Regions from separate parts of the Nonomuraea ferruginea genome, predicted to be linked through region 1. Evidence: riboswitches for the same ligand, from Rfam matches in the RefSeq annotation. Region 1 holds a riboswitch; each other region holds the start of a gene.
The links. A riboswitch is a leader RNA that binds a small molecule or an ion and turns the genes downstream of it on or off. The one in region 1 is predicted to bind cyclic di-AMP.
Positions count from the first base shown of each region.

Region 2: linked by a shared signal. The riboswitch ahead of ABD999_RS36485 (glycoside hydrolase family 25 protein) and the one ahead of ABD999_RS21985 (hypothetical protein) in region 1 are both predicted to bind cyclic di-AMP.
Region 3: linked by a shared signal. The riboswitch ahead of ABD999_RS03535 (D-alanyl-D-alanine carboxypeptidase family protein) and the one ahead of ABD999_RS21985 (hypothetical protein) in region 1 are both predicted to bind cyclic di-AMP.
Region 4: linked by a shared signal. The riboswitch ahead of ABD999_RS17055 (C40 family peptidase) and the one ahead of ABD999_RS21985 (hypothetical protein) in region 1 are both predicted to bind cyclic di-AMP.

Region 1 is NZ_BAABFD010000011.1:235,212-240,244, reverse strand. It holds gene ABD999_RS21995 (hypothetical protein) at 1-119, shown strand, start outside; gene ABD999_RS21990 (alpha/beta fold hydrolase) at 246-1,109, opposite strand; gene ABD999_RS21985 (hypothetical protein) at 1,148-1,981, opposite strand; cyclic di-AMP (ydaO/yuaA leader) riboswitch at 2,167-2,304, opposite strand; gene ABD999_RS21980 (DUF5302 domain-containing protein) at 2,459-2,659, opposite strand; gene ABD999_RS21975 (rod shape-determining protein) at 2,820-3,842, shown strand; gene ABD999_RS21970 (erythromycin esterase family protein) at 3,849-5,033, opposite strand, start outside.
Region 2 is NZ_BAABFD010000024.1:79,015-84,047, forward strand. It holds gene ABD999_RS36480 (bifunctional polysaccharide deacetylase/glycosyltransferase family 2 protein) at 1-2,069, shown strand, start outside; cyclic di-AMP (ydaO/yuaA leader) riboswitch at 2,293-2,426, shown strand; gene ABD999_RS36485 (glycoside hydrolase family 25 protein) at 2,438-3,208, shown strand; gene ABD999_RS36490 (hypothetical protein) at 3,253-3,630, opposite strand; gene ABD999_RS36495 (MerR family transcriptional regulator) at 3,702-4,079, shown strand; gene ABD999_RS36500 (cupin domain-containing protein) at 4,076-4,456, opposite strand; gene ABD999_RS36505 (class I SAM-dependent methyltransferase) at 4,572-5,033, shown strand, end outside.
Region 3 is NZ_BAABFD010000002.1:50,302-55,334, forward strand. It holds gene ABD999_RS03515 (RidA family protein) at 7-393, shown strand; gene ABD999_RS03520 (VOC family protein) at 437-823, shown strand; gene ABD999_RS03525 (LacI family DNA-binding transcriptional regulator) at 896-1,900, shown strand; gene ABD999_RS03530 (DoxX family protein) at 1,922-2,296, opposite strand; gene ABD999_RS03535 (D-alanyl-D-alanine carboxypeptidase family protein) at 2,401-3,294, opposite strand; cyclic di-AMP (ydaO/yuaA leader) riboswitch at 3,307-3,440, opposite strand; gene ABD999_RS03540 (hypothetical protein) at 3,549-3,989, opposite strand; gene ABD999_RS03545 (family 43 glycosylhydrolase) at 4,210-5,033, shown strand, end outside.
Region 4 is NZ_BAABFD010000008.1:129,122-134,154, forward strand. It holds gene ABD999_RS17045 (M48 family metallopeptidase) at 1-822, opposite strand, end outside; gene ABD999_RS17050 (hypothetical protein) at 1,119-1,940, opposite strand; gene ABD999_RS17055 (C40 family peptidase) at 2,025-2,573, opposite strand; cyclic di-AMP (ydaO/yuaA leader) riboswitch at 2,635-2,801, opposite strand; gene ABD999_RS17060 (C40 family peptidase) at 3,112-4,086, opposite strand; gene ABD999_RS17065 (NYN domain-containing protein) at 4,171-5,033, opposite strand, start outside.

The DNA of each region.
Region 1 (5,033 bases):
CGATCTCCGGGCGCGGCGGCAAGGGCCTGTTCCTCTACCTGGCCCTGGACCGCGGCCGGGCCAACCTCGCCCTGGCCAGGCACCATCTCAAGGGCATCGAGGAGAAGCTGGAGGTCTGACCCCTCCCCCGAGAACCCGGCGGCACGCGTCCGGGCGCGGCGAGCGCGTGCCGCCGCCGGGGCGCATCTCGCGAGCGGCAGCCTCCCGGCGCTTCGCGAGGTGCGCCCCTTCCACCTGTCCCGGGATCAGCGGGCCGGGCCCGCGTGACCGGCGGTGAGCTTGGTGACGGCCTCGACGAGTTCCGGCCAGAGTGCCCGCGGGAGGTCGTGCCCCATGCCGGGGAAGACCTTGAGCTCGGCGCCCGGGATGGCCGCCGCCGTGGCCTGCCCGCCGGAGAGCGGGACGAGCTGGTCGTCGGCTCCGTGGATGACCAGCGCCGGGACGTTGAGCCGGGTGAGGGCCTCGGTCCTGTCGGGCGACGCCATGATGGCGGCGAGCTGCCGGGCGAACCCCGCCGGGTCGTGGCCGCGGTCGAACGCCTGCCCGGCCAGCCGCTGGACACGCTCGCGGTCGAGCTCGTACCCCGGGGAGCCGATGACCGACCAGGTCGCCAGCGCCTGGGTCATGGCCTCCTCCCGGGTGGTCACCGGCTTGGCGAACAGGACCGACCGGGCGCTCTCGCTCGGCGGGGCGACCGCGCCACCGGGGGTCGACATGATCGAGATGAGGGTGAGCACCCGCTCGGGGTGCCGGATGGCGAGCGACTGGGCGATCATGCCGCCCATCGAGGCGCCCATCACGTGCGCGGCCGGCCAGCCGAGGGCGTCCATCAGCCCGGCGGTGTCCGCGGCCATGTCGTCCAGCAGGTAGGGCGCCGGCTTGCCCGGTGCGGGCGCGCCCGCCTCGTGGAGGTGGGTGGACATCCCGGCGTCGCGGTTGTCGAACCTGACGACATGGTGCCCCTGCTCGGCGAGCTGCTCGCACAGCTCGTCGTCCCAGTGAATGAGCTGGGCGCCCAGCCCCATGATCAGCAGGAGCGGGCGCCCGTCGGGAGAGCCGAAGCTTTCGTACGCGATGTCGATTCCATGAGCCGATGCGGTCGAGGTCACGGCTCTAGAATGACATTCTAATCGTGGTGACGCAAAGGTCAGCGGCGCACGAGCTTGCGGATGCGCTCGCGGCCCAGCACCAGGCCGCCGCCGACGAGGATCACGCCGCCGGCCACGGCGGCACCCGCAACGTTGCTCCGCTCGGTGGCCGCGGCCGCCTCGGCGCCCCCGGCGGCGGGCTGCGGCTCGGCCGGGGCCTTCACGAGGTTCACCGGGTCGGCCTTCACGGGGCTGGTCTTCACGGGCTCGGCCTTGTCGCTGCCGGACTGGCCCGCGACGGCCTTCTCCTCGTCCTTCTTGTCCGCCTTGTCCCCTGCCAGGACCGGCGGGGCGGCCGGGTTGCGGTCCATGCGCTTGTAGGCGCCCTCGGAGAAGGCGACCGGGTGGTTCTTCAGGCCCAGGCCGTCGCCCCACTTGGTGATGACGTACTCGACCTCGATGTGGCCCTTGCCGCCGTTGCCGTCCACCATGAGCGTGCGCGGGTTGAACTTCCCGCCGGTCAGGTCGGCGAAGGTCTTGCCGTCCAGGTCGAGCATGATGCCCTTGCTGGACGGGACGCCCGGGCCGCGGTCGCCGACGAAGAACGGCGCCTTCTTGCCCTTGTAGATGACGTAGCCCTCGGTCAGCAGCGGCCAGCTGGGGCTGGCGGCCATGCCTTTCTGCATGGGCTTGCCGCTGGCCGGCAGGCCGGTGTCACCCGCGCGGCCGGAGCCGTCGTCCCAGAAGTAGGAGGCCGTGGTCTCGCCCTGGAGCAGGACCTTCTCCGTGCCCTTGTCGGTGTCGGCGTGAGCGGCGGCGCCGGAGCCGAGCGCCAGCGTGCCGGCGGCGGCGACGATCGCGGCGATGGAACGCATGCTGAAACGAGCAGACATGAAAAACAGAAGTCCTTTGTGAGGCAACAGCAAAGATGCGCTCGCGGAACGACGTAGCCGGGCATCAAGCCGTACGGACGCTACGGTGGGAGCGCGAAAGGAAGATCAGGAAATGGTGCCGCTCAATCGGCGGCCGATGACATCCCGCGGTAGGGGGGACGGGCGCGGTGATTCATCACAGGAAAACGTCCTCTCCATCTCGCCTACCGGGTTAGCTGACGGGTTCGGACGTGGAGATGCCCTACCGGCCGCATGGGCCGGATTCACCCCAGAAGGTGGGTCCCCGGTTCCCGCGGGGGAGCGGGATTCGGCGCCAGGCAGCCGCCTCTTCCTGGTGAAGAGCCAAGGTCACTGCCTGGTAACGCCGACCAATCTAGCGAGCAAATCGGACAAACGCAAAGGTAAGCCCATGATTCGGGCGAAGATCTACCTAGAAAAAGGGGGTACGGCATGCCGTACCCCCTTTTACACCCAGATTCAGCCGCCGCTCTTGCGCCTGAAGGACCGCTTGCCGGCAGCCGGGCCGTGGGCTCCGTGGATCTTGGAATGGTCGGCGCCCCTACCACTGCCGCCAGATCCCGCCTGCTGGCCGCGCTTGCGCTCCAGTGCCTCACGGAACTTGCGCTTCATCTCGTCCTCGGGAGTCTCGTCGACTTCCGGCTCCGGGGTTTCCGCCATGAGGGCCTCCTGATGTGCGTACAGCCTCCAGCTTCGCACGCAGGCCTTGACAGCGCATAACCGGGATCATCGGCGGGACGCGCGCCGGCGACTTGGTGTTGCCTTGACCCGATCGAGGAAACACCACGGACATGCAGCTCTACCCCCCGGAGCCGCGGCGGTGAGCCCGCTCGCGTTCCTCGGCCGGGATCTCGCGATCGATCTCGGCACGGCCACCACCCAGATCTACGCCCCCGGCCTGGGCGTCGTGCTCAACGAGCCGTCGATGGCGGCGGCCTGCGCGGCCACGGGCCGCACGCTCTTCGGCGCGGACGCGTACGCGGCGTGCTCGCCCTCCAGCGGGGCGGGCATGCGGGCGGTACGGCACGACGACGGGATCGCCCGCTGGCCGGTGCGCGAGGGCGGCGAGCTCGCCGGGCGGCTGGTCAAGCACTTCCTGAGCAAGGTGCACGGGCACCCGTACGCCCGGCCGCGGCTGGTGATGGCGCTGCCCGACGGCGCCCCGCCCATCCTGAGCTCGGCCGTGCGCGACCTGGCCTACGAGGCGGACGCCAGGCGGGTGTACCTCGTGGAGCACGCCGTCGCGGTGGCGCTCGGCGCCGGGCTGCCGGTGACGGAGCCGGCCGGGCGCATGATCGTCGACATCGGCCCTCACCTGACCAGGATCGCGATCCTCGCCTGCGGCGCCGTCGTCGCCGCGGGGACCGTCCACGCCGGCGGCGACGCCGTGAACGCGGCGATCGCCACCCTGGTCGCCCGTGAGCACGGGCTGCTGGTCGGCGAGGCGGAGGCGGAGGCGGCCAAGCTCCGCGCGGGCCCGTCCTGGAAGCCGCTGGACCGGCACGTGATCGTCCGCGGCCTCGACCCGGAGTCGCGGCGCGAGCGGGTGGCGTGGCTGCCCGTCCAGCAGTTGTACGAGGTCACCCGGGCGCCGGCCGACGCCATCGCCCGCGCGGCGGCGACGGCCCTGGAGCGCTGCCCCGCCGAGCTCGCCGCCGACGTCGCCGCGCACGGGGCGGTGCTGACCGGCGGCGGCGCGCTGCTGCGCGGCCTGGCCAGACGCCTGCGCGCCGCCATGGGCGTGCCGGTGCGGCGCGCGGACCGGCCCGTCGAGTCGATGGCACTCGGCCTCGGCCGCTACGCCGACCGCCTGGGCGCCATCGGCCCCCGGCCCCCGCTGTGACAACCCTTACAGCGGGGTCGAACAGGTGCCGTGCGCGATGTAGGCGAGCCCGTCGAAGGCGGCGCCGAGCACGGCCGGGGTGAAGGTCAGCTTGTACGAGAAGCGCCCGGCCGTGGCGCCGTAACCGCGCACGTACTGCTGCTCGCCCAGCCACCGGGTCACCGCCTCGGGCCTGGGCCCGAGGCGCAGGTCGACGACGTGATCGCGGGGGCAGGCGGCAGCCAGCAGGGATTCGGCCACGTCGGGCCTGCCGGCGGCGGGCACCCGGTGGCGCACCGGCGGCCGCCGCACGTCGGGCCTGCCGAACCGGAGCCGCCTGGCCCGGAACTCACCCTGTCCGAACAGCAGGCCGAGCGCGTAGTAACCGGCGCCGTGACGCTGACGCAGATGATCTCCCATGACCGGAGCACCGAGGCGCGCGTAGTGGCCGGCGGCCACGTGACCGTTGTGGGCCCAGACGGCGACCTTCGCCGCCGGGTCCTCCAGCAGCCGGTCGACGTTGTCGGCCATGAACTGGTCGCGGGCCGCCCCGGCGGTGCGCGCCCCGTCGGCGTCGCGCATCGGCCGCGTGACCAGTGTCGCGAACTGCCGCACGGTCCTGGCGTGCGCCTCTCCCGGCCCGCCGGCGCCCACCTCGTCGGCCAGCCCGCGGGCGGCCGCCTCGATCGCCGGGTCGAGCGGCTCCCCCACTCCCAGGCGCGTCTCCCCCAGCACCGCCAGCGGCCCGAGCAGCTCGCCTGCCCGCTCACCCAGGTGATCGCGGAGCCACCGCAGCGACGCTGCGGGGAACTGCGGGTCGATCCCGGCGAAGCGCGCCTTCGGCTCGGCGGTGCGGTTGTGCTCGCGCATCCACTCCACCACGGCCAGCATCTCCCGCGTCCGCCACGTCCAGAACCCGAGGTCGGCCAGCAGCCGCTCCGGCTCCCCCGCCCCGCCCAGGACGTAGGCGTCCAGGGCCTCGGACGCCGACACGCTGGCCTCCATCGCCAGCACGGTGAACCCCAGCTCCTCCACGAGGAACCGCAGCAGCCGGTGCTTGAGCAGGAAGAACTCCCGCGTGCCGTGGGTCGCCTCCCCCAGCCCCACCACCCTGACACCGTCGAGGACCTGTCGCAGCGGCTCCAGGCCGGCGACCGGCCCGCGCGGGTCGAGCCCGTCGAGCGGGACGGCCCTGGACGCGAGCCAGCCGGT
Region 2 (5,033 bases), on a different contig from region 1:
CGGGGCACTGGCTGATGTTGCTGGCCGGGGTGGCGCTGGCGGGGTGCGCGCTGACGCTCGACGGGTTCGTCAAGAACGTGGTCGGCGAGACCGGGCCCCAGCGAGGCGGCGGGGACCCGGCGTCGTGGCTGGAGCCGGTGCGCCGCAGCGGCCCGGTGCTCGACCTGACCGGGGACAAGCCGGCCGGCGCCCGCCCGAAGGCCCGCACGGTGGCGCTGACGTTCGACGACGGGCCCGACCCCGAGTGGACGCCGCTCGTGCTGGACGCGCTGAAGAAGCACGGGGCGAAGGCGACGTTCTTCACGGTCGGCTCGAAGATCGCCGCCCATCCGGAGCTGACCCGCCGGATCGTCGCCGAGGGACACGAGATCGGCAACCACACCTACACCCATCCCGACCTGTCCGCCGTCCCCGCCTGGCGGGCCGAGCTGGAGCTGAACCTCACCCAGAAGGCGCTGGCCGGGGCGACGGGGCTGCACACGATGCTGGCCCGCCCTCCGTACTCCTCGACCCCTGACGCCATCACCGGCGAGCAGTGGGACACCCTGGCGATGCTCGGCCGCGAGGGCTACCTGATCGCGCTGGCCGACCTCGACACCGAGGACTGGAGCAGGCCGGGCGCGGCCGGCATCGCCAGGGCCGCGTTCCCGCGGGGCGGGCGCGGGGCGGTGGTGATGATGCACGACTCCGGCGGCGACCGCGCCCAGACAGTCGAGGCCGTCTGCCGCCTGCTCGACCGGCTGGACCGGGCCGGCTACCGCGCCGAGACGCTGACCTCCGCGCTCGGCATGCCGTCGGCGCACCGGCCGGCCGCGCAGCCGGAGCGGATCGCCGGCGCCGCGCTCGGCCTGGCGCAGCGCGCGGCGAACGCGTTCACGGACGCGCTGTGGTGGGTGCTGTTCGCCACCGGCGTGCTGACGCTGGCCCGGCTGCTGCTCCTGGTGGTGCTGGCCCGGGTGCACGCCCGGCGCTCCCGGGGTCCGGGACCGGCCCTGACCTGGGAACGGCCGCCGGGGGTGAGCGTGATCGTGCCCGCGTACAACGAAGAGGCGGGGATCGCCGCGACCGTGCGCTCGCTCGTCGCGACCGCGTACCCCGGGCCGGTGGAGGTGCTGGTGGTGGACGACGGTTCCACGGACCGCACCGCCGAGGCCGCCGCCGGGCCGCGGCTGCCGGGAGTACGGGTGATCAGGCAGGACAACGCCGGCAAGGCCGCCGCACTGAACACCGGCATCCGGCACGCGCGCCACGAGTTCCTCGTCATGGTCGACGGTGACACGGTGTTCGAGCCGGACACGATCGGGCATCTCGTGCGCCGGCTCGCCGACCCCCGCGTGGGCGCGGTGAGCGGCAACACCAAGGTCGGCAACCGGCGCGGGCTCATCGGCCGCTGGCAGCACGTCGAGTACGTGATCGGCTTCAACCTGGACCGGCGCGCGTTCGAGCTGCTCGACTGCATGCCGACGGTGCCGGGGGCGATCGGCGCGTTCCGGCGCGGCGCGCTGGTCGGGCTCGGCGGGGTGAGCACCGACACGCTGGCCGAGGACACCGACCTGACGATGGCGCTGTGCCGGGCGGGCTGGCGGGTGGTGTACGAGGAGCGGGCGCTGGCGTGGACGGAGGCGCCCGCGACCCTGGGGCAGCTGTGGCGGCAGCGCTACCGCTGGTGCTACGGCACGATGCAGGCGATGTGGAAGCACCGCCGCGCGCTGGCCGAGCCGGGTCCGTTCGGCCGCCGCTGCCTGGGTTACCTGGCGCTGTTCCACGTGCTGCTGCCGCTGCTGGCGCCGGTGGTGGACCTGATGGCCGTCTACCACACGGCGGTCGGCGACCCGCTGCCGGCGGTGGCGGTGTGGGCCGGGTTCGTGGTGGTGCAGGCGGCGGCGGGCTGGTACGCGCTGCGGCTGGACCGGGAGCGGGTGTCGGCGCTGTGGGTGCTGCCGCTGCAGCAGTTGGTGTACCGGCAGCTGATGTATCTGGTGGTGTTCCAGTCGGTGGCGACCGCGCTGCTCGGGGTGCGGCTGCGCTGGCACACGGTGCGCAGGCAGGGCACTTTCGCGGCGCCGTGACGGCACCGGCGGGAGATTTTACCCGGAGGCCGGATTCCCTTACGTACAAGGGGTTTCGGGGGTGCTACCCCGGGTCCGAACCGCCAAACCGGATATGTCATACTTGCAATATTTTTGTCTGCATATATACCTTTTGCGTATTCGCGGTGATACCTCAACTCTGTTGCCGCATCGATTGACCGGACCGTGCGCTGTCCTGACGGTGTCCCCCTCACGCCAGGGCAGCGCACGGCCGCCGAATCCGCGTCTCGCGGAGCCGGGGACCCACTTCCTGGGGTGAATCGGACGCCAGCGTCCGTAGGGGACTTCCAACTCCGAACCCGTCAGCTAACCCGGTAGGCGGCATGGAAGCAAGGAGTCATTTCCTCATGCCCAAGCCTCGGCTTGCCGCTGCGCTGAAGTACCGTCCCAGCAACCGTCTCAAGTACGCCTTCGCCGGCGCGCTGCTGGCGGGGACCACCGCCGTCGCCAGCGTGACCGGCACCGCCATCGCCGCCACCGGCGGCGCCGCCGCCCCCGTCGAGCCGAACCCGGCCATCGCCCAGCAGCAGGCGGCCCAGCTCACGTACGGCCAGGACGTGTCGAACTACCAGCCCGACCACGACTGGGAGGCCAGCCCGGCCGAGTTCGGCATCATCAAGGCCACCGAGGGCACCGGCTTCACCGACAAGACCTTCGCCCGGCACTGGCAGGAGCTGGACAAGAAGGGCATCGTGCGCGGCGCGTACCACTACGCGCACCCGCGCAACAACCCGATCGCCGAGGCCGAGCACTTCCTCTCCGTGGTGAACTCCCAGCCCGCCAAGCCCGGCGACCTGCTGGTGCTGGACCTGGAGACGACCAACGGCAGGTCCGTCTCCGAGGTGAACGCCTGGGCCAAGGCCTGGCTGTCGCACGTCAAGGCCAAGACCGGCGTCACGCCGCTGTTCTACAGCGGCTGGCACTTCGCCGACACCTACGGCGCGGGACTGTCGGAGTACCCGCTCTGGGTGGCCCACTACAGCAAGCCCAAGGGCGAGATCACCCCGCCGGCGGACTGGAAGTCGTGGACCATCCACCAGTACTCCGACAAGCCCATCGACCACAACGTCTCCGCCCTGACCCCCGACCAGCTCCGCAGCCTGGGCCGTCCGGCCTGACCCGCTCTGTGACGCCTCCCGTTGAGGGAGGCGTCACAGTCGTCTCAGCCCTGGTGGATCCTGAGCCCACGCTCCTCCATGCGCCGCAGCAGCTCGGCCGGACCCACCGCCGTCTCCGGCAGCAGGTAGAACTCCTCCAGGATCGGCCCCGCGTCATCGGGCGCGGCCGCGTCCCAGATCACCTCGTCACCCGGCGCCGTGACCTCGAAGGTGAAGAACGCGCAGCACGCCTTCTCCCGCGCGGCGAGATCCCGTACCCACTCCTCGACCCCGTCACCGGCACGGAACCGGAACCGGATGCCCCCGGCGGTCCGCTCGCGTCCGGTGAGCGCCTCGCCGAACAGCCGCCGGTACTCGGCCAGCCGTTCCTCGGGGGTGTCGCGGGCGGTGGTCATGTCGCAGACGATCGGTGGGGTGTCCATGATGTGCTCTCCTTCCGTCACTTCCGGAGCGTAGAGTCTGGACCTAGGTCCAGGGTCAAGAGGAGAGCGGTGTGAAGATCGGCGAGGTGGCCCGCGAGGCCGGGGTCAGCGTGGACACGGTCCGCTTCTACGAGCGCCGCGGCGTGCTGCCGGCGGCGGGGCGCAGGCCGTCGGGCTACCGGGTGTTCGACGCGTCGGCGGTGTCCAGGATCCGCGCCGCCAAGGCCCTGCAGGAGCTGGGTTTCACGCTGGACGAGGTGGCCGGCGCCCTGCGCTCCCACGACGCGGGCGGCGCGACCTGCGCGAGCGAGCGGTGGCGGCTGGAAGCGGTGGTGGAGCGCATCGACGCGAGGATCGCCGAGCTGGCCCGGGCCCGCGACCTCGCCGCCCGGAGCCTCGCCGACTGCCGCTCCGGCGACTGCCGCTTCCCGACCGGCCTGTCCTTCTAGCGCGAGCCCTCGCCTGACTCGGCCAGGTCGGCCTCCTCCTTGGTCTTGTGCACGGTGCCGTCGGCGTGCTCGGGCGGCCCGTACGCCGTGTGGAGCACGAGCGGCGCGGCGCCGGTGTTGACGAAGTTGTGCGGGGTGCCCGCCGGGACGGCGACCAGGTCGCCCGCCTTCACCGGACGGACCTCACCGCCGACACGGGCCTCTCCGGTCCCGGAGACGAAGGTGAGGATCTGGTCGGTGTCCTCGTGCACCTCCTCGCCGATCTCACCACCCGGCGGGATGGTCATGGTGACGACCTGGACCTTCTCCCCGGTCCACAGGACCCGGCGGAAGTCGGTGCTCTCTTCGGCGACGGTGGCGATCGCGAAATGGTGCACGGTCGGCTCCTGTGTCTCGCGGTTCAAGCTGGCGTATGACTCTTGCCAGGACAAAAGCTGACATAAACGTAATGTCCGGCAGGCGGACACCGGGCGCGGTGCTAGTTTCGCCGTCATGAAGGTGCCGGAGAGGCTGCTGTGGGCCGTCGAGACCCTGGAGACGCGGCCGGGCGAGCGGGTTCTGGAGATCGGCTGCGGCCGCGGCGTCGCCGTCGGACTGCTCTGCGAGCGCTCCGCCTCCGTCACCGCGATCGACCGGTCGGCGACGGCGGTAAAGGCCGCACGCGAGCGCAACGCCCGCCACGTCGAGGCGGGCGCCGCGGTGATCGAGCAGGCCGAGCTCGACGGCGGCGGGCTGCCCGGCGGCCCGTACGACAAGGTGTTCGCCGTCAACGTGAACGTCTTCTGGACCCGCTCCCCCGCCGCCGAGCTGGCGGCGGTCAAGCGGGCGCTCGCGCCCGGCGGCTCGCTCCACCTGTTCTACGAGCCGCCGGGCGCCGCCAAGGCTCAGGAGATCGCGGTCAAGGTCGAGGCCGCGCTCGCCGGGTCCGGCTTCACGTCCACCACCCTGACGCAC
Region 3 (5,033 bases), on a different contig from region 1:
CCGCGCATGACAGAGCGACGCGCCATCCTCAGCGGTTCGGTCTTCGAGGAGCAGATCGGCTACGCCCGCGCCGTGGTGGACGGTGACTGGGTGCACGTGTCCGGGACTACCGGCTTCGACTACGCCACCATGACGATCTCCGGCGACGTGGTGGAGCAGGCCGAGCAGTGCCTGCGCAACATCGGGTCGGCGCTCGCCGAGGCGGGGTGCGGCTTCGGCGACGTGGTCAGGGTGCGCTACCTGCTGCCCGACCGCGCCGACTTCGAGCCCTGCTGGCCCGCGCTGCGCCGCTGTTTCGGCGAGGTCCGCCCGGCCGCGACGATGCTGGTCTGCGGACTCGCGGACCCGCGCATGAAGATCGAGATCGAGGTGTACGCGCGCCGCCCGTCCTGAACGGCGGCGCCTGATCCGGCGCCGGCGGGGAACGGTCCGGGTCATGGAAGTGCTGAGCAGCCGCGTACTGCTGCGCCCCGGTGACCTGGAGCGCAGCCGCCGTTTCTACGCCGATACGCTCGGCCTGGCCGTCTACCGGGAGTTCGGCCCGCCGGACCATCCCGGCGTGGTCTTCTTCCTCGGGCAGGGGTTCCTCGAACTGTCGGGGCACTCCGGCGGACCGGCGGGCGAGCGCATGATGCTGTGGTTGCAGGTCCGCGACGTGGGCCGGGAGGAGGAGCGGCTGCGGCGGGCGGGCGTCACCGTGCTGCGCGAGGCCAGGCGGGAGCCGTGGGGGCTGGTCGAGCTCTGGATCGCCGACCCCGACGGGCACCGGATCGTGCTGGTGGAGGTGCCGCCCGAGCATCCGCTGCGGCGCGATCCGCGCTGAGACGCGGTCTCTCGGGGGCGCCCGTAGCATTGATACGGTTCAAGCGCCGCCGCACTTCATGACCGAGGAACGATGCCGAGCATCAAAGACGTCGCCCGACTCGCCGGGGTTTCCGTCGGCACCGTGAGCAACGTGCTCAACCGGCCCGAGATGGTGGCCAGGGAGACCCGCATGCGGGTGGAGGCGGCGGTGGCCCAGCTCGGCTACGTCCGCAACGGCTCCGCCCGCCAGCTGCGGGCCGGGCGCAGCACGACGATCGCCGTGGTCGCGCTCGACCTGACCAACCCGTTCTTCATCGACGTGCTGAACGGCGTCGAGACCGCCGCGCAGGACGTCGACGTCAACGTGATGGTGGTCAACAGCAGCAAGGACGCCGCCCGGGAGGCGCGGCTGCTGCGCATGTTCGAGGAGGAGCGCCCGCTGGGCGTGCTGATCACCCCGGTCAACGCCTCGGGCCAGCGGGAGCGGCTGGGCGGGCTGATCTCCCGGGGCATCCCTGTGGTGACGTTCGACAGCTCGTCGCGCCACTCCTACGGGTGCGCCGTCTCGGTGGACGACGTGCTCGGCGGCCGGCTCGCCGGTCGGCACCTGCTCGACCGGGGTCACCGGCGGATCGCCTTCGCCGGCGGGCCGTTCCCCGTCCGCCAGGTGGAGGACCGCCACCACGGCCTGGCCGGCGTGCTGGGCCCGGACAGCGAGCTGACCGTGATCCCACTGCCGGACCTCACCGTCGCCACCGGCCGCCAGGCCGGCAAGGAGCTCGCCGGCCTGCCCCGCGAGGAGCGGCCCACCGCCGTGTTCTGCGCGAACGACCTGGTGGCGATGGGCGTGCTGCAGGAGCTCACCCAGCGCGGCCTGCGGGTCCCCGCCGACGTGGCGATTCTCGGGTACGACGACATCGACTTCGCCGCGGCGGCGGCCGTGCCGCTGTCGTCGATCCGCCAGCCGCGCGAGCAGCTGGGCCGCACCGCGGCGCTGATGCTGCTGGAGGAGGCCGACAGCCCCGGCGGCCACGAGCATCGTCACGTGGTCTTCCAGCCTGACCTGGTGGAGCGGGTCTCGACGGCGCACCCGTGAATCCCGGGCCGAGCTGTCACGTCAGAAGGCATGGGGGCCGAAGCGGCCCCAGGCCACGAACGCGGCCAGGACGAGCAGCACCACGTTGACGGCGATCGCCGGATGCTCCCCGCGCCGGCCGTGCGTGACCGCGGCGCCGATCATGACGATGACCAGCCCGGCCGCCGCCAGCGGGGTGAGGATCGGGACGACGCCGAACGTCGCCGGCAGGATCAGCCCGAGCGCGGCCAGCACCTCCAGCCCGCCGATGGCCTTGACCGCGCCGGCGGAGAAGTCCTCCGTCCAGGCCAGGCCGGCGGCCGCGAGCCTCTCCTTGGGCTGCGCCAGCTTCATCAGCCCGGCCACACCGAACACGGCGGCCAGCAGGCCCGCGACGATCCACAGTGCGAGGTTCATGGGGGTCCCGTTCTCACGCGGCTTGAAATGTTCAACAGGACCCTAGAGGGTGCGGCGGTCCGTCCGTGCGAGCGGCCCTGGCCGGGCCGCTCGCACGGAGACCGCTATCGCTGTGCGGCCGCGGCGCCGGCCCAGCCGAGCAGGGCCTCGGCGGTCTGGAAGCGGCGGCTGGAGCTGGTCTCACCGAGGAGGACGCCGACGAGCCGGCTGCCGCCCCGATCGGCGGCGAAGGCGAGCGTGTAACCGGCGGCGCGGGTGTAGCCGGTCTTGACGCCGAGCGCGCCGGAGGTGCCGAGCAGGCGGTTGGTGTTGCGCCATGAGTACGAACGGCGCTCGGAGGTCGCGGGGACGGTGTGGTACTGGGTGGAGGTGACCTTCTCCAGGGTCGGGTTCTCCAGCACCTTCTGGGCCAGGCGGACCTGGTCGCGGGCGGTGGAGTGGCCGCCGCCGCCGTAGGGCATGCCGTCCGCGTTGACGTACAGCGTGTCGTTCATGCCGAGCTGCCGGGCGGTGGCGTTCATCGCGGCCACGAACCCCTCGACGCCCGGCCCGTACGTGCGCGCGAGCGCGTGCGCGGCGTCGGCGCCGGAGGGCAGCATGAGCGCGTGCAGCATGTCCTCGACGGTCAGCGTGTCGCCGGCGCGCAGGTGGGCGACCGCGGCGCCGCCCCTGGCGGCGTAGCCGACGTCGGCGGTGGTGACCTCGACCTTGTCGGTGGGCTCGGCCCGCTGGAGCACCACGTACGCGGTCATCATCTTGGTGAGGCTGGCGACCGGCCTGCGCAGGTCGGCCTCCTTGCTGAAGTGGACCTGGCCGGTGGTGGCGTCGACCAGGTGGGCGGCCGTGGCCAGGACGGCGGGGGCGGCTTCGGCCTGCGCGGCGTCGACGGGGGTGGCGACCGGCGGGGCGGCGTGGGCGGCGGTGCTGCCGGCGGTCAACGCCGCGGCGGCGACGGCGAGGCTGATCAGCGCTCCGCCGAACCGGTGGGTGACGTTCATCTGGGGGCTTGCTCCTAGCTTCCATGCCGCCTACCGGGTTAGCTGACGGGTTCGGGCGTGGAAGTGCCCTACGGCGCGTGGTGCGCCGATTCACCCCAAGGGGAATGGGTCCCCGGCTCCGCGAACGGATTCGGCGGCCGTGCGCTCCCCGGGGGTGGGGCACGCACGGTCTGGGCAAATGAAGCCTCAACGTAATGCAATCTGACAAACGTCGCAACTCACCACAATTCGGATTTGACCGGCGCTATCGCCGGTCACGCTCCCGGCCGGACGACCATCAGCACGACCACGGCCGCCCAGACCAGGTTGTAGAAGCCGGCGAGCATGGACAGCGCGCGCAGCCGGCTCCCGTCGTCCGGGTCGCGCAGCGCGTCCCGCTGGCGCGGGTAGATCTGGGTGGCCAGCAGGACGGCCGCGACGCCGGTCAGCGCCATCGAGGCGACGATCCAGAGCTCCCCCATCCGGCCCTGCGCGAGGGCCATCACGATGCCGACGGCGGGCACCACCAGACCGAACAGGCTGTAGCCGCGGGTGATGCGGTGCAGGGCGGCGGCCACTGCCGGGCTGCGCTCGCCCTCGCCCGGCGGGCCCGCCACGGGGGCGTAGCGGGGAAACAGGCTCGCGGCCACGGCCGAGCCCCCGACGAACACGATGGCCGCCAGGACGTGCACGGACAGCAGGACGTGATCCCTCACGTTCGATCCTCCAACCTTCAGGGTTACTGAAGCTTAACGGAAGCTTCAGGCACTCTGAAGGTTGTCCCACCTCCCAGCCGGCGGCGGAGGCGCCCTTGACGGTTGTGGTGTTGGCGTTAACACTTGGCACACATCTCTCCACCAGCAAGTGAGCACGACGAAGCAACCAGTTGTGTTAGCGCTAACACAACTGGTCGACCCCACCCCCCAAGGAGTCCTCGTGTTGGCTTCCCTGCCGGGCACGGCGCGCCGGATCCTGACGCTCGCCGTCGTCACGATCGTCCTGTCAGCCCTGTTCACGACCGGCCGCGCCCAGGCGGCGCCCGGCCCGTCCTTCACCAACCCCGTCGTCCCGACGCCCAACAGCGCCGACCCGACGCTGGTCTTCCACAACGGCTTCTACTACTACGTCGCCACGACGTGGAACTCCGACGTGGTCATGCGCCGCTCGGCGACGATCGCCGGGCTGCGCAGCGCGCCCGAGCAGGTCGTCGTACGGACCGGCGGCAACACGATGTGGGCGCCGCACCTGGAGATGGTCGGGAGCCGCTGGTACCTGTACTACTCGGTGGAGCAGGGCAGCCTGCCCCGCCGCACCCATGTCGCCGAGAGCGCCGGGTCCGACCCGATGGGGCCCTACACCGTCCGCGGGGTCGTCAACCTGATGCCCGACAACGGATGGGCGATCGACGCCAGCCTGCTCAAGCTCGACGGCAACCTCTACATGACGTTCTCGGCGTTCGCGTCCGACGGCCTGCAGTCGCTGTTCATCGCGCCGATGTCGAACCCGTGGACGGCGAGCGCGTTCGGCAGGCGGATCTCGGCCCCGACCCTGGACTGGGAGCGTCAGAACGGCGCCGTCAACGAGGGCTCCTTCGCGCTGCAGCGGGGCGGCCGCACCTTCCTGACCTACTCGGCCAGCCACTGCAACGGCCCCAACTACAAGCTCGGCATGCTGGAGTACCGCGGCGGTGACCCGCTGTCGGCCGCGTCCTGGACCAAGTTCCCCAGCCCGATCTTCCAGCGCAACGACGCGAACGGCGT
Region 4 (5,033 bases), on a different contig from region 1:
GAGCACGTCGTTCTCCCCCGCGTGGCCCAGCTCGTGCGCCACCACCAGCTCGACCTCGGGCTGCGGGGCCTTGAGCAGGTTGTCGTAGACCACGATGCGTCGGGTGGCGCCGAACCCGGACACGTAGGCGTTCAGCGCGGTGGTGCGGCGGGAGGCGTCGGCCACCAGCACGTCCTCCACCGGCACCCCGTCGCGCTCGGCCATCGCCAGCAGGTTCGTCCGCAGCGGGCCTTCGGGCATGGACCTGAAATCGTTGAACACCGGCTCGAACACCACCGGGTAGACGAAGGAGGCCGCCACGGTGAGCGCGAACGCCCCCGCCGCGGCGGGGATCCACCAGCGCCTGAACCGCCGGGCCAGCGCCACCACCGCCACGACCATCACGCCCAGCAGGGCCGTGTTGATGGCGATGCTCTTGAGCCGGTCGCCCGTCCAGGACGCCCAATCCTGCGTGGAGAGGCCGTAGTCGCGCAGCACGGTCTCGAACCAGACGCCGAGCGGCCAGCGCAGCGCCTCCTCGACGACCGTGAGGACGAGCACCCCCAGCAGGACCCGCACCCACCACGGCCCGCGCAGCACCCCGAGGATTCTGGCGCCCAGCGGGGTGGCGACGAGCAGGCCCGCGAACACCAGGGTCAGGCCGAGCGACAGATAACCGGGCACGCTAGTGGCCGCGTCGAACGCCTGCGCGCGGGCGATCTGCCCGGCGGTGAAGTCCGCGGCCGGGTCGGCGGCCACCTCCGGCGCCCCCGGCAGCGCCTGCCACGGCGTCGTCAGCCCCACCACCACGAGGATCCCGGCCCCCAGCACGACCCCGGCCACCCCAGCCTGCCGCCGCCCCTTCCGACCCGCCCCACCGTGCGCAGGGTCTTGAGGTCCCGGCCGCCCCTCCCGCCCGAGGTCTTGAGGTCCCGGTTCACCGCCCGGCCGCTCCTCCCGCCCGGGGTCTTGAGACCCCGGTCGGCCGTCCGCCGGGAGCGCCTGCCCGTCATCCGGGCGCGGGCCGTTCTCGTGGGCGGATTCGCCGGACGCCGGCCGTGGCGGCCCGCCGGATCGGGTCCCGGCCTGGTCGCCCGCGGCGCCGTTCCTGTCGTGGCCGTCGTCCACTTCGCGTCCTCTCACCCCAGCTGGTCCCGCACGTACGCGCGCCACCCCCGGGTCAGGCCGCCGAGCGTGAGCCCCCGCGCGGCGAGTGCCCGGTCGGTGCCGACACTCTGGGCATCACGGTAGAGCCTCACCAGAGTCCCCTCGCCCGCGCTCTCGACCAGGAACCGACACGCCAGCCACGCCTCCTGGTACGCCCGCGCCAGCGCGTCCCCCCGTGAGCCGAAGTCACCGGCCCCGGGCAGCTCGTCCGGCAGCCGCCCCGCCCGCACCTCGGCCGCCAGTTCGGCCGCCGCCACGGTGACCGCCAGCCCCGCGTCCCGATAGGCCACGTAGTCGGCGAATCCCTCGTACAGCCAGCCGGGCAGCCCGTCGGTGCCCGCGGCGACGTGCGTGAGCTCATGGGCGAGGACCACGTCCCTGCCGGTCGGGTTGAGCCGCGCGAAACCCTCGGGCACCACGATCACCCGCCGCCCGTCGGCCACCGCCGCCAGCCCGCGCACGTCGGCGACGCCGGCCAGCCGCGCGGCCTGCTCCCCTGAGGCGGGCACCAGCACCAGCGGGCGCACGGGCCGGCCCAGCACGCCCGACACCCGTCGCCCCGCCGCGTCGGCCCGCCGCGCCAGATCGGCCAGCAGCCCGGGATCGGCCCGCTGCCCGGCGACCAGCGCCCGCTCGCCGCGCGCGACGCCCAGCTCGCCCCGCCACAGCTCCCGCACCCCGGCCAGCTCATCAGGCACCCCGGCGGACCACGACTCCGGCGCCGCCCCGCCGGCCGCGGCCACGGCGAGGACCAGCCCCGCCACCACCGCTCGACGGCCCACGATCCCGGACATGCTGTCCGATGCTAGCGGCGGGACGCCCGTCCCACGCATCACGAAGGCCCCGCCCCCAGTCAGGGGCGGGGCCTTCGCGATCGGTCACAGACCGGGGCGTACCGCGCCGGCGAACGACGACTTGCGCCATCCGTTCAGCTTCTCGACGCGCACCGTCTTGCCCGAGCTCGGCGAGTGCACCATCTTGCCCTTGCCGATGTACATGCCCACGTGGCCGAGCCCGCGGAAGAACATCAGGTCACCCGGCTTCAGGTTCTTGTAGGAGACCTTCTTCCTGATGCCCGCGAACTGGCTGTTCGTCACGCGCGGGATCTTGACCCCGGCCTTCCGCCAGGCGAACTGGACGAGACCAGAGCAGTCGAAGGCGTGCGGCCCGGTGGCTCCGTAGCGGTACGGGTCACCGATCTGCTTCTTGGCCACCGCGACGGCCTTGTGGGCCTTCACCTTCTGCCGGGCCGCCTTCGCCTGCTTCTTGGACATGACCTTCTTCGAAGTCGCCTTCTTGGAAGCAGTGGTCTTGACGGCCTCGACCGTCGTCACCGAAGCTCCGGCCGGGGCGATCACCGTGTCCGCCTGCGCCGCCGGGACATGGAGGGCCAGCCCTCCGGCCGTCACGGTCATGCTGAGCGCCACGCCGCTGACGGCAAGGCGAGACAGACGGGGGTTCTTAGGGGAGGTAGACAGGATTGCTCCTTGAGTCTTCCACGAACGCCTACCGGGTTAGCTGACGGATTCGGGCCTGGAAGTCGCCCTACGGCGCGTCGCCGCGCCGATTCACCCCTGATCCCGCCCTGAAATGACGGGATCTATGGTTCCCCGGCTCCGTGCCTCCTGGCTGCACGGATTCGGCAGGCCACCACCCGGGTGAAGGTTCCCGGAGATGCGGCGGTGACCGGCGGATTCTTGTTCGTCCACGTCGCGGCGCCGGCGGCGCGGCGGCGATGGCCGGCGGCGGGCATGGAGTGTCCGCCGCGACGCCAGAACCTACGCCTGAAGTCATGGGCTGGCAAAGGCACGGTAAGCACATGACGATCTGACAAGCCCGCTGTCAGACCCGCGGATCCCTGCTGGCAAGCCAGTCCCGTTACCCAGATGTGACCATACTCACACTTGCCGCCCTGACGATGTGTCAGAGCCCTTCTGTCACATCAGTCACAGACGTTTCAGCGGCTCACGGGCGTACCGCGCCGACGAGCCGGCGCCCGTACGCGGAGAGCGGGACGACCTTGACCACGTCACCGGTCTGCGGCGCGTGCACGATCTTGCCGTTTCCCGCATAGATGCTCACGTGGCCCAGCCCCTCGCTGAAGATGAGGTCACCGGGCTCCAGGGCGTCCAGCGACACCCTCCGGCTCGCGCCCCAGGCCCACTGCTGCCACGTCGTACGCGGCAGGGAGACGCCGGCCGCGCGCCACGAGGCCTGCGTCAGGCCGGAGCAGTCCCAGCCGCCGGGGCCGGTGCCGCCGAACTGGTAGGGCTTGCCGATCTGCGCGTAGGCGAAGTTGAGCACCGCCGCCGCGCTCCCCGAGGCGGGGCCGGTGTACTTGACGCCGGTGCTGTTCGGGTCGCCGACGCGGTAGGCCCCGAGGCGGTCGAGCAGCTTCTTCTGCTGGGCGATCAGCTTCTCGATCTCGGAGCGCTCCTTCTTGATCTTGTCGCGCTCCTCGTCGGCCTCGCCCAGAGCCCCCTGGGCCTTGTCACGCTCGATCTTGAGCCCGCGGTTCTCCCGGTCGAAGGCGGCCAGCCTGCCGGCGCGATCGGCGGTCAGCCGCTCCGTCAGCGCCATCTGGTAGAGCAGGTCACCCGGGTTCTCGGCGGTCACCATGGTCGGCATCGAGGTCAGGTCGCGGCCCATCTTGTAGCCGTCGACGGCCATCGTGACGACCTGCTGGCGCAGCTCGGCGACGGTGGCGAGCTTGCGCTTGTAGCCGGCGTTGAGCTTGTCGTAGCGCTTCTTGGCGGCCTTGTAGTTCTCCGTCGCCGTGTTGTAGCGATCGACGACCTTGTCGGCCTTGTCGTTGAGCTTCTCGAGCTTGGCCTTGGCCTGACTGATCGTCGGTTGCGGGTCGGCGGCCACTCCTCCCGTGGGGAGAGTGATCAGCCCGATCACGAGACCCGCGGCCAGTGGCGCCCGGCCCAACCTCACAGCTCGCCTCCCAGGGGGAATACATCTGGGGCGAAATAGTACAGAAGTGGAAGGTGAGGTCTCACCCAAACACTGATTTGTAATCTAGGCGCGGCCGAGCCTGCGCAGCAGCAAAGCAGACGGAACGGGTCTGGCTCCCATGCGCCGGACGGATTCGGCCACCTCGCGGTCGGAGGAGACCACGGCCATGGCGCGGCCCGGCGGCTCGGCGCGTACCAGCTGGCGGATCAGGTCGTCGGCGATCTCCCCCGGCGCGCTGAACAGCACCCGCACCCCGCGCGGCGCGACGACCTGCACCGGCGCGTTCAGCTCCGCGCCGTCGAACACCACGGTCACCTCGACCCTGGTCTGCGCGACCAGGCCGCCGAGCCCGGTCATCAGCCGGTTGCGCTGGTCGGCCAGCGTGAGAGTGCCGTAACCGGTCTTGGTCACGTTGTAGCCGTCTATGATCAGATGGACCTGCGGCAGGGCGAGGAGCTGGTCGAGCAGCTGCGGATCGTCGTCGGCCAGCGCGCGGGCCGGCACCCCCCGCACGCCCGGCGTCTCCCCGGCGACGGCGGCCACCGAGTCGGCGGGCCTGGAGATGGTGGTGGGCAGCGCCAGCTCCCTGCGCAGCCCGGCGGAGGCGTCCTGCAGCGCGTCGAGCAGCACCCTGATGCGGGCGTCCTCGATGCTGCGCCCCTCGCGGGCGGCCCTGCGCGAGGCTTCGAGCTGTTTCTCCACGTCGGCCAGGCGCTCGCGCAGCCGGCGCAGCTCGGTCTCGCCGGCGCTGCCGGCGGCCGTGGCCGCGGCCCTGGCGTCCTGGGCGGTCTGTTCCATCGCCTCGGCCCGCTGCACGGCCGCCTTCGCCCGCTCACGGGCGTCGTGGAGCTTGCGGCGCAGGTCGGAGTTCTCCCCCCGGGCGGCCTTGAGCTGCTCGCGCAGCCGGTCGACCTCCTCCTTGGCCG